One region of the Streptomyces sp. JH002 genome, then DNA from elsewhere that is predicted to be linked to it. Evidence: riboswitches for the same ligand, from Rfam matches in the RefSeq annotation. Region 1 holds a riboswitch; the other holds the start of a gene.

Region 1 (5,792 bases):
CGCTGCCCTCCGGCGGCAACGGGCTGCTGGGCATGCGGGAGCGGGTCACCGCGCTGGGCGGCGGGTTCGTGTCGGGTCCGCTGGACGGGGGCGGTTTCCGGGTCTCGGCGGTCATCCCGGACCGGGACAGGTCCCCGGCCGCACCCGGTGTCGGACTCGCGTCGTAGCGTCGTACGGGTGCAGACGACTCCCTCCCCTCCCCTCTTCAGCCGGGAATTCGGCGCCGACCCGTACCCCGCGTACGCCTGGCTGCGGGAGAACGCCCCGGTGTACAAGGCGGAGCTGCCCAGCGGGGTGGCGGCCTGGCTGGTCACCCGGTACGCGGACGCCCGCGCCGCGCTGGCCGACCCGCGGCTGAGCAAGAACCCCGACCGGCACAGCGCGCAGGCGCACCACAGCGGCCGGGTGGGCATCCCGGGGGAGCGCGGCGCCAATGTCATGACGCACCTGCTGAACATCGATCCGCCCGATCACACGCGGCTGCGCCGGCTGGTGGCGAAGGCGTTCACCCCGCGCCGGGTGGCGGCCTTCGAGCCGCGGGTGCGGGAGCTGACCGGCTCGCTGATCGCCTCCTTCGCGGGGCGGGGCGAGGCGGACCTGATCCATGAGTTCGCCTTCCCGCTGCCGATCTACGCCATCTGCGACATGCTCGGCGTCCCCCGGGAGGACCAGGACGACTTCCGCGACTGGGCCGGGATGATGCTGCATCCGTCGGGAAAGCGGGGCGGAGTCGGGCGCTCGGTGAAGCGGATGCGGGCCTATCTCGGCGATCTGATCCACCGTAAGCGCGCCGATCTGGGGGACGATCTGATCTCCGACCTGATCCGCGCCTCCGACCACGGCGAACACCTGACGGAGGACGAGGCGGCCGCGATGTCCTTCATCCTCCTGTTCGCCGGGTTCGAGACGACCGTCAACCTCATCGGCAATGGCCTGTACACGCTGCTGCGCCACCCGGCGGAACTGGCCGATCTGCGGCGGTCGCTGGCGGCGGGCGAGGAGGCGCTGCTGGAGAGCGCGGTGGAGGAGTTGCTGCGGTACGACGGCCCGGTGGAGCTGGCGACGTGGCGGTTCGCGCGGGAGCCGCTCGTCCTGGGCGGGCAGCGCGTGGAACGGGGCGATCCGGTGCTGGTGGTGCTGGCCGGCGCGGACCGCGATCCGCGCCGGTTCGAGCGGCCCGATGTGCTGGATCTGGCCCGGCGCGACAACCAGCATCTGGGGTACGGGCACGGCATCCACTACTGCCTGGGGGCGCCGCTGGCGCGGCTGGAGGGGCGGGCGGCGATCGGGATGCTGCTGAGCGAACTGCCGGATATCCGGCTTGCGGTGGATCCTGACGATCTGCGGTGGCGCGGTGGCCTGATCATGCGAGGACTCCGCTCACTGCCGGTAGAGTTCACATCCAGCCATGTGACGGAGAGTCAGTAGTGTGATCTGTATGTGATCTCGGTGGGATCAGCTTGTGATCGCACCGGAGGGCGGGCTAGGTTCTGCGCTCAACTGCACCACCGCGCCGCAGCGGCCGGACAGTACGCACCACCGCAGCACACCGCAGTACCGCACCAGCGCAGTACCGCACCACCGTTTCCATGTCGTTCGCACGAGAGGCAGTCACATGCGCTCCGGCACAGGTCGTCATCGTCGTCCCAAGCAGGCCCCCGCTTTCGTGGTGGCCGCGGGAGTCACCGGAGCGGGCATCGCCCTGCCACTGCTGGGCGCCACGTCCGCCAACGCCGTGACCCCCGAGACCTGGGACGCCGCCGCCGCGTGCGAGAGCGACGGCGTGTGGACCGCCAACACGGGCAACGGCTACTACGGCGGGTTCCAGATCCCGCTGGCGCAGTGGGAGGCGCACGGGGGCACCGACTTCGCCAAGCGGCCCGACCTCGCCTCGCGGGCGCAGCAGATCACGGTCGCCGAGCGGATGCTGGCGGCGCAGGGCAAGGCCGCGTTCCCCGGCTGCGCGGTGACCACCGGTCTGTGGCAGGAGTACCGCGCCGGCGGCCAGGAGGAGACGGACGTCACCGCAGAGGTGCCCGGCGCCACCGAGAGCGGCATCGGCGAGATCCTCCCCAGGGAGACGGCGGACACCGAGGACGAGGCGGACGCCGGCTCCGGCGCGGGGGCGACGGACGACGCGGCGGCCGGCGGGGCCGGCGACAAGAGCACCGGGAAGCCCGCGGACAAGAGCGCGGACGCGGCGGCCGACGCCGCCGGCGAGCAGCGGGAGGACAGCTCCGCCGCCGACACCGGGACGGACGGCGGCTCCGGCTCCGGCCGCCACCGGGGTGAGGCCGCGCCCGAGCCGGACGCCCAGCCGGGTGAGAACACCGACGGCACCGGACGGCACGCCGAACGCCCAGCGGACCGCGACGGGGAGCGCACCGACCCGGCCACCGGCGAAGCCCCCGAGGAGGGCGCCGAGGAGGCCGCGGCGGAGGACGCCGCGTCCGGCGCGTACGAGGTGCTCACCGGCGACACGCTCTCGGAGATCGCCGACGCGCTCACGGTGGACGGCGGTTGGCCGGCGCTCTACCAGGCGAACGAATCGGTCATTGGGGACAACCCTGACCATATAGTCCCCGGTTTGCAGCTTGAGTTGGGCGGGAAGGGCGCATAAAGGACCGATGCGGACGGCGACTTCCGTACCGGGTTAAGTGTGACCATCGTCTCGTTATGCGGCAATGCCGCCCGACTGGTCCGCACTGTCCGATTCCCCGTTGACCTGCGGAGACATCCCCCGTTCGGAGTCAAGCCCAGGCCGCGCCGCGATCTTCATCGTTCTTGAATCGTTAGTCGGCCTGTGTTTAGTGTCCAGCGCTCGGATTTACACACCGGGCGCCCTGGCCGTACGCCGAATCCTGCCGCCGGCCGGGGGACCACCACTGCGCCACAACCGCTTGGCAGGAGCGGGGGACCCAGTCCGTCACCCGGCGGCCGTCAGGCGGCCGGGCGGCGGAACGCCGTACCGAGACCGATCCGTTCCCCGGAACGGGCCGGACCCGGGGCGGCTTGGGGTGAAGCCGGGACGGATCCGTCCGCCCCGGCCGGGCAACTCACTGACCCGAACCCGACAGCTCACCTCGCAGGCGTCCGGTGAGAAGGATCGTCATGCTGTTCTCCGGTAAGGGCCGTCACCGCCGCCCCTCCAAGCCCACCCGTCTCGCGGCCGCCGCCGGCGTCACCGGTGCCGCCGTCGCCATCCCCCTGATCGGTGCCACCGGCGCCCAGGCCGCCTCCGTGGACACCTGGGACGCCGTCGCCCAGTGCGAGTCGGGCGGCGACTGGTCCATCAACACCGGCAACGGTTACTACGGTGGCCTGCAGTTCTCGAACTCCTCGTGGGCGGCGGCCGGGGGCACCCAGTACGCCCCGCAGGCCGACCAGGCCACCAAGGAGCAGCAGATCGCCACCGCCGAGCAGCTGCTGTCCATGCAGGGCCCCGGCGCCTGGCCGGTCTGCGGCGCCCGTGCGGGCCTGTCCGCCGGCGGCCCGGCCGCCGAGGTGAACCCGGACGCCGGCGCCACCACCGAGGCTCCCGCCCCGGCGCAGGAGGCCCCGGTCGAGGAGACGCCGGCCCCGGTCGAGGAAGCCCCGGCCCCGGCCCCGCAGTCCACCGAGAACACCGAGGAGAGCGCCCCCGTGGCGTCCGGCGACACCTACACGGTGGTGGCCGGCGACTCGCTGTCGAAGATCGCCGCCGCCCACGGCGTCAGCTGGCAGCAGCTGTACCAGCAGAACAAGTCGGTCGTCGGGGATGACCCCAACCTGATCTTCCCCGGCCAGCAGCTCGCCCTGTGAGCTGACCCGAAGGACCGGCGAAACGATCCTCCCGCCCGGCGCGGGGTGGCGAGCGGCAGCGCAACCTGCCGTTCAGCCACCCCGCGCCGGGTTTTCTTCCGCTCGTAAACAAAAAGATGCCTGCCCGGAAAACCGTCTCTGACCAGCGACAACACCCCCAGCGGCACAGTTTGTGGCGAGCTTGTGAGCGGTGGCACGACGGGAGCCGGTTAGGCTCAGAGGGTTTCAAGACGCCATAAGACAGACGTCCATCCAGACGAAGGAGAACCTTGTGCCGTCCATCGACGTCGTCGTAGCCCGCGAGATCCTCGACTCGCGAGGCAACCCCACGGTCGAGGTCGAGGTTGGCCTCGACGACAGCAGTACCGGCCGCGCCGCCGTCCCCTCGGGCGCCTCCACCGGAGCCTTCGAGGCGCTGGAGCTGCGCGACGGAGACGCCGGCCGCTACCAGGGCAAGGGCGTGGAGAAGGCCGTGCTGGCCGTCATCGAGCAGATCGGCCCCGAGCTGGTCGGCTATGACGCCACCGAGCAGCGCCTGATCGACCAGGCGATGTTCGACCTCGACGCCACCGCCGACAAGTCCTCGCTCGGCGCCAACGCCATCCTCGGCGTCTCGCTGGCCGTGGCGCACGCCGCGTCCGAGTCCCGCGACCTGCCGCTCTTCCGCTACCTGGGCGGCCCCAACGCGCACCTGCTGCCGGTGCCGATGATGAACATCCTCAACGGCGGTTCGCACGCGGACTCCAACGTCGACATCCAGGAGTTCATGATCGCCCCGATCGGCGCCGAGTCCTTCTCGGAAGCCGTGCGCTGGGGCGCCGAGACGTACCACACCCTCAAGTCCGTGCTCAAGGAGCGCGGGCTGTCCACCGGCCTGGGCGACGAGGGCGGCTTCGCCCCGAACCTCGACTCCAACCGCGAGGCCCTCGACCTGATCATCGAGGCCATCCAGAAGGCCGGCTACACCCCCGGCCAGGACATCGCGCTCGCCCTGGACGTGGCCGCCAGCGAGTTCTACAGCGACGGCGTCTACACCTTCGAGGGCAAGACCCGCACCGCCGAGGAGATGACCGCGTACTACGCCGAGCTGGTCGAGGCGTACCCGCTGGTCTCCATCGAGGACCCGCTGCACGAGGACGACTGGGAGGGCTGGCACACCCTCACCGTCCAGCTGGGCGACAAGGTGCAGATCGTCGGCGACGACCTGTTCGTCACCAACCCCGAGCGCCTCCAGCGCGGCATCGACTCCGGCACCGCCAACGCGCTGCTGGTGAAGGTCAACCAGATCGGTTCGCTGACCGAGACCCTGGACGCCGTCGAGCTGGCCCAGCGCAACGGCTACCGCTGCATGATGTCCCACCGCTCCGGCGAGACCGAGGACGTCACCATCGCCGACCTGGCCGTCGCCACCAACTGCGGCCAGATCAAGACCGGCGCCCCCGCGCGCTCCGAGCGCGTCGCCAAGTACAACCAGCTGATGCGGATCGAGGAGATCCTGGACGACGCGGCCGTGTACGCGGGCCGCAGCGCCTTCCCGCGCTTCCAGGGCTGACAACCCCGGCCGCCGGTGCCACCGTCCCCGCCACCCGTCCCGTACGGTGGCGGGGACAGCTGTTGGTACGGGACGGCGTGACGGGGAGGCTGATGTGGCGGCGGACCGGGACCGGTTCTCCACCGCGACCCGGATCAGGGCGCTGGGCGAACAGGCCGCGGCCCGGGTCTACCGGGCACAGAACAAGCGGCTGCGCCGCCCCGTGCGCCGCAGCCGGCTCACCGGCCGCGCGGCGCTGCTGGCGCTGGTCATCTGCGCCCTGATCGTGGCGCTCGCCTACCCGCTGCGCGAGTACGTCTCGCAGCGCTCGGAGATCGGCGACGAGCGGCGCAAGGCACAGGACGCCGAGGAGCGCGTGGAGGAGCTGCGGGACGAGAAGGCCCGCTGGCAGGACCCGGCGTTCGTGGAGCAGCAGGCGCGCCGTCATCTGCACTACGTA
Region 2 (5,792 bases), 1.2 Mb from region 1:
CGCCGCCGACTATCCGCCACTGCCCTCCGTGACGGCGAACATCGATCAGCTGTACGAGGTGCTCGGCGACGACGTGCTCGGCCGGCTGGGTCCCGCGCTCCTGCCCCCGCTGCACTCGCCCCGCCGCGAGGAGATCGTCGACACCGTCGGGCGCGCGGCGGAGGAGGCCGAGAGCCTGCTGCTGTGCTACTTCAGCGGGCACGGTCAGCTCGTCGAGGAGGAGTCCGGGCCCGGCCGGCTGCACCTGCAACCCCGCGAGGCGAGCGCGACGGAGGCCGGGCTGCTGGGCATCCGGTACGCCGAACTGCGCGATCTGCTGTGCCGTACCCGTGCCGAGCGGGTGGTGCTGATCCTGGACTGCTGCTTCTCGGGCAACGCCCGCCTGGAGCCGCTGCGGGAGGAGGTGCCGTTCGCACTCGTGACCTCCTCCCGGCCGCTGGGACGGCAGGACGCCGGGGACGGCCGGGGCCCGACCCCGTTCACGGCCGCGCTGCTCGACATCCTGCGCGAGGGCACCGGCAGCCCCGACGGGGGACCGGTGACGGTCGCGGCGCTGCGCGCACCGATGCGGGAGCGGGCCGGGCGGGACGCGGCGGCGGCGCCCGCCGACAGCGACCCCGACGACTGGCAGCCGTACGTCGGATTCCAGAACGGCGCCGAGGACACCGTGTTGTCCCAGGCGATCGCCACCCCGCCGCCGCGTGCGGCGCGCCGGCCGCTTCCCGCCTGGCCGGCCACGGCCTGGCGCCTGATCAGGGAACGCCCGGCCCGCGCCCTGCTCGTGGCGGCCGGAGCGGCGCTGGCCGGTACGGGCCTGCTGGCGCTGGGCGACGCGATCGGCGGCGCGCTCCATCCGCCGCCCCCAGACTGTCCCGTCCCGCTGGAGCTGCGGATCCTGACCAGCCCCGAGTACGAGCGTCCCCTCGCCCGGGTACTGGAGACGTTCGAGGGCTCGGCGGCGGCGCGGGAGGCCATCGGCGGCCGTCCGGCGGGCTGCCGCCAGCTGAACGCCTTCGTCTACGCGGCCCCCGACGGGGACGCCGCCCGGGCGCTGGGCAGCTCGGCCGCCTGGGCGGAGCCGGAGCGCACCTGCGCGGGCGACGCCCCGGCGGACGCGGCGGGGCAGGAGTGCGCGCAGCCGCTGCGCGACATCGGGCCGCGCCCGGATGTGTGGCTGCCGTCCTCCTCGGTGGCGCTGCGGGGGACGGCGGACGCCGTGGACGGAGCGGAGAGCGCCGCGTACCCGGGGGAGCCGGTGACGGTGGCCACCTCGCCCGCCGTCGTCCTGCTGCCGGGGGAGCCGCCGGGTGGACTGCGGCGGTCGGGCGAGCCGCTGGAACGGTTGCTGGAGGCGGCCGGCGAGCAGGACCTCACGGTGTTACGGGCCCGCCCCGCAGCGTCTGCGGCGGCGCTGCTGCACGGCATGACGGCTGGGCCGGGCGGGATCCAGGACGTGCCGCTGCCGCCGGCGGACGACGCCGCACTGCTGTGCTCGCTGGCGCGGCCGGCGGGAGGCGGGCCCGCCACCCCGGCACCGGCGCTGCTGGTGGCGGAGCGGACGGCGGTGGACCTGGTGCGCGCCGAGCGGCGTCCGGCCTGTCTGAGCGGTGCGGCCGGCGCCCATCTCGACCAGCTGACCTGGGACCAGCGGTACCGGGCGTACTACCCGGGGGACGTACCGCCGCTCGATCTGACGTTCGTGCCCGTGCACTGGGAGCACGCCGCCGCCGACGACGCGGAGCGGCGGGAGGCGATCGGGCGGCTGGGGGCGTGGCTGGGCTCGGCGGAGGGGGTGCGGGCGCTGGGCGCGCAGGGCTTCCGGGACCCGCGGGACGAGCGGCGCGCGCTGATCGAGGCGCCGCCGCTGAACCACGAGGCGTTCGTGACCGCGCCCGCGCTGCCCCGGCTGCTGGCGCCGGACGAGGCGGCGGCGGCCGGGTATCTGCGCGCGGAGGAGAGCCGGCAGGGGCCGCGTGACGTGGTGTTCGTGGTGGACGTGTCCTCGGGTTCGTACGCCCGGGAAGCGCAGTACGCGGCGCTGCTGCGGACGGCGATCGGGGCGCTGGGGCCAAAGGACGGGTACGCGGTGCTGGCCACGCCGGGCGGCGGCGCCGATCCGGTGCGCACGGTGCGGGGCCTGGCGCCGTACGACGGGGCCGACGGGGTACGGACGGCGATCGGGGCGCTCGCCCCGGTGGAACGGCACGCCCCGATCACCCCGGCGCTGGAGGCGGGCCTCGCGCTGCTGACACCGGAGCCGGACGCCGCGGAGGCGGACCGGGGCCGGCTGGTGGTGCTGATCACCGATGACGAGGACAGTGCCGGGCGGCTGGACGTACCGGCGGACGCGGCGCCGCCGGTCGCCGTCGTCTCCTACGGCTCGCTCGGCTGCGAACACCTGTACAACCGGATGCTCATCGCCTCGGGCGCCCTGTGCTTCGACAGTTCGGGGTCGCCGGGGGCGGCGCTCGCCGGGACCCTGCGGGGCCTGACCGCGCCCTGGGAGCCGTGATGACGCGGCGGGGCGCGGTACGGGCGCGGGTGCTGCCGGGGCTGCTGGCGCTGTCGGTGGTGGCCGGATGCAGCGGGGCGCCGGACCCGGGCCGGGCCCCCGCCCGGGTCGACGACGGGCGACCGCTGGTGGTGGTCAGCGGCGCCGACCTGACCAGCCGCGAGGGGGAGGGCGTACGGCAGGCGCTGATCGACGCCTGGAACGCGGACGAGGACAACCGCCCGGCCCGGCTGGTGGAGCTGCCCCGCACCGAGGGCGGCCAGCACAGTGAGCTGATCGCCGCGCTCCAGTCGGGCAGCGCCGACTTCGACGTGCTGAACCTGGACACCACCTGGGTCCCGGAGTTCGCCGAGGCCGGTCTGATCCGCCCGCTGGACGACACCCTGCTGGAGGCCGGTTTCCTGGCGCAGGCGGCACAGGCGGGCCGCTGGCGCGAGCGGGCGTACGCCGTGCCGTTCAACACCGACGTCGGACTCCTCTACTACCGGCAGGACCTGCTGACCGCGCTCGGCCGCGAACCGGGGGAACTGCTGGGCCACGAGACGCTCGGCGAGCTGATCGCGCAGTGGCCCGGCGGCCAGGAACACCCGCTGTACGTCACGCAACTGCGCCCCTACGAGGGGCTGACGGTCAACGTGCTGGAGGCGTTCTGGAGCGTGGGGGTGGAGCTGACCGACGAGCGGGGGCGATACCGGGGCAGCGAGGAGGAGCTGCGGCGCGGGCTGAGTGAACTGCTGCGGATCGCGGACGGCAGCAAGCTGAGCGAACGGGCCCGGGAGGCGGACGAGACCGGCGCGCTGCGCGAGTTCACGGGGGAGCTGGACGGCGGTGACCCGTCGGGGGTGGTGCTCATGCGGAACTGGCCGTACGCGTACCAGCACCTGGACGCCACGCTGCCGGACGGCGCGGACTTCGGGGTGGTCCCGCTGCCGGGGGCGGCGGCGCTGGGCGGGCAGTCGCTCGCGGTCTCGGCCGACAGCGCGCGGGCGGCGGACGCCGAACGGCTGATCCGCTTCCTGACGGCGGAGCCGGACAGCCAGCGCAGGCTGCTGGAAGCCGGGTTCGCACCGGCCCTGCGGGACGCGTACGGCATCGGGGACCCGCGGGAACCGGACTGCGCGGCCGTCACGGCGGTGGCGGTGCCCCGGGCGCCGGGGGAGCCGGCGGAGGGGGCGGTACGCGAGGTGCCGTCTGGGTACCCGGAGTTGCTGTGGTGCGCACTGGAGGAGGCCAGGGCACGTCCGGCGAGCCCCTACTATCCGGCGTTCTCGCGCGAGTTGCGGCAGGAGGTCGCGCAACTGCTGGCGGGGAACGGATCGGTGGAGGGGACGGCGGAACGGCTGCACCAGAAGCTGGCACTCGCGCTGGAGGGACGCCTTTCACCGTGAGTGATCGGAAGACATCGCTCCGATAACAACTGACACACCGTCAGAAACACTTGCCATGGCAGCAACAAAAATCTATGGGGTAATTTGCCATGATCCACACCTGTTTGAGGGGGGAAAGTGCCTGACCCAATTCCCAGATCCACTTGGAATTACGGCGGGCCGTCTATTAACGTTCGATAACGCAGCGCGGTCGTCTCCGCCGTCGCCAAGACGGCGGTCGTGCTGTACCGCCTAATCCACGGCACGCCACCAGCGCGCCGGGAACCGGGGAACCACCACTTGGGGTGCATCGGACGGCCCACCGTCCGTAGGAGACCTTCCTGCTCCGAACCCGTCAGCTAACCCGGTCGGCGAAGGAAGGAAAGGAGAACGCCTCCGTGGCGTCGAACCCGCACGGGTCCCACCCCGCCTACTACGGGCCGCAGACCATCGAGGACGAGCCCCGTACCGAGTGGAACCCCAGCGCCGAGACCCTGCGCCCCGTGCGCGGCCGGCACCGGGTCGCCCGGCAGCGCGGCGGCACCATGGCACGCAGCCGCGCGGTCCTCGGCGTCGGCATGTTCGCCGCCGTCGGCGCCGGCGGCATGGCCACCGCCCAGGAGGGCGGCACGGGTTCCGTACCCGGCCTCGACTCCGTGCGTTCCATCCCCGACCAGATCCCCGTCCTCAGCGACCTGATCTCCTCCCCGGAGAGCGAGCCCGAGGCGCAGGACACCACCTCGGTGACCGCCTTCACCGAGGCCCAGGACGCCGGCGAGGCGCTGCGCGCCCGCATCCTCCAGCAGGCCGAGGAGCAGGAGGCCACAGCCCAGGCCGCCGAGCACGCCCAGATCCTGGCCGGCGCGCAGAGCGACGCCATCGCCGCCGCCGCCGAACTCGCCGAGGCCGAGCGGCTCGCCGAGGAGCAGCGGCAGCGCGAGGCCGAGGAGGAGCGCCAGCGCCTGGAGGAGGAGCGCCAGCGCCTGGAGGAGGAGCGCCGCCTCGCGGAGCTGCGCGCCAGCTACACCATCCCCCTCACCACCTACACGCTGTCCTCCAGCTTCGGCGCCAGCGGCTCCATGTGGTCCTCGACCCACACCGGCACCGACTTCGCCGCCCCCACCGGCACGCCCGTGAAGAACGTGCACACCGGCACCGTCAAGGAAGCCGCCTGGGCCGGCTCGTACGGCTACCGCATCATCATCGAGCAGGAGGACGGCACCGAACTCTGGTACTGCCACCTCTCCTCGATGAACGTCACCGCGGGACAGGCCGTCGACACCGGCGACACCATCGGCCGGGTCGGCTCCACCGGGAACTCCTCGGGGCCGCACCTGCACCTGGAGGTCCGCCCCGGCGGCGGTGACCCGATCGACCCGCTGGCCTGGCTGCGTGGCAAGGGCCAGGCGGTCTGACCGGCCAACGACCATCCCCCCACACCGCCGCCGGCCCTGGTGACTCCCCCCGACACCAGGGCCGGCGGCATACCCTGACCGCCATGAACCCCATCGGCGATCTTCAGGTGTCCGGGCTCTGCCTGGGCGGCAATGTCTTCGGCTGGACGGCGGACGAGGCCGAGTCCTTCGCGGTACTGGACGCGTACGTCGCGGCCGGCGAGAACTTCATCGACACCGCCGACGCCTACTCGTCCTGGGTGGACGGCCACCGCGGCGGCGAGTCCGAGACGGTCATCGGCCGCTGGCTGGCGCGCCGCGGCCGGCGCGACGATGTGGTGGTGGCCACCAAGGTGGGCCGCCACCCGGAGCACATGGGCCTGTCGGCCGACACCATCAAGGCGGCGGCGGACGCCTCACTGCGCCGCCTGGGCGTGGACCACATCGACCTCTACTACACCCACTTCGACGACGAGTCCGTCGAGGTGTCGGAGATCATCACGGCCCTGGACGACCTGG

The links. A riboswitch is a leader RNA that binds a small molecule or an ion and turns the genes downstream of it on or off. The one in region 1 is predicted to bind cyclic di-AMP.
Region 2: another riboswitch for cyclic di-AMP. It lies ahead of H7827_RS13225 (M23 family metallopeptidase); the one in region 1 lies ahead of H7827_RS19080 (transglycosylase family protein).

Annotation. Positions count from the first base shown of each region.
Region 1 covers NZ_CP087989.1:4,150,223-4,156,014, forward strand. Annotated here, with positions in the region: gene H7827_RS19065 (sensor histidine kinase) at 1-167, shown strand, start outside; gene H7827_RS19070 (cytochrome P450 family protein) at 148-1,428, shown strand; gene H7827_RS19075 (transglycosylase family protein) at 1,670-2,620, shown strand; cyclic di-AMP (ydaO/yuaA leader) riboswitch at 2,963-3,108, shown strand; gene H7827_RS19080 (transglycosylase family protein) at 3,112-3,801, shown strand; gene eno (phosphopyruvate hydratase) at 4,073-5,353, shown strand; gene H7827_RS19090 (FtsB family cell division protein) at 5,448-5,792, shown strand, end outside.
Region 2 covers NZ_CP087989.1:2,934,363-2,940,154, reverse strand. Annotated here, with positions in the region: gene H7827_RS13235 (caspase, EACC1-associated type) at 1-2,512, shown strand, start outside; gene H7827_RS13230 (extracellular solute-binding protein) at 2,512-3,900, shown strand; cyclic di-AMP (ydaO/yuaA leader) riboswitch at 4,119-4,268, shown strand; gene H7827_RS13225 (M23 family metallopeptidase) at 4,278-5,294, shown strand; gene H7827_RS13220 (aldo/keto reductase) at 5,378-5,792, shown strand, end outside.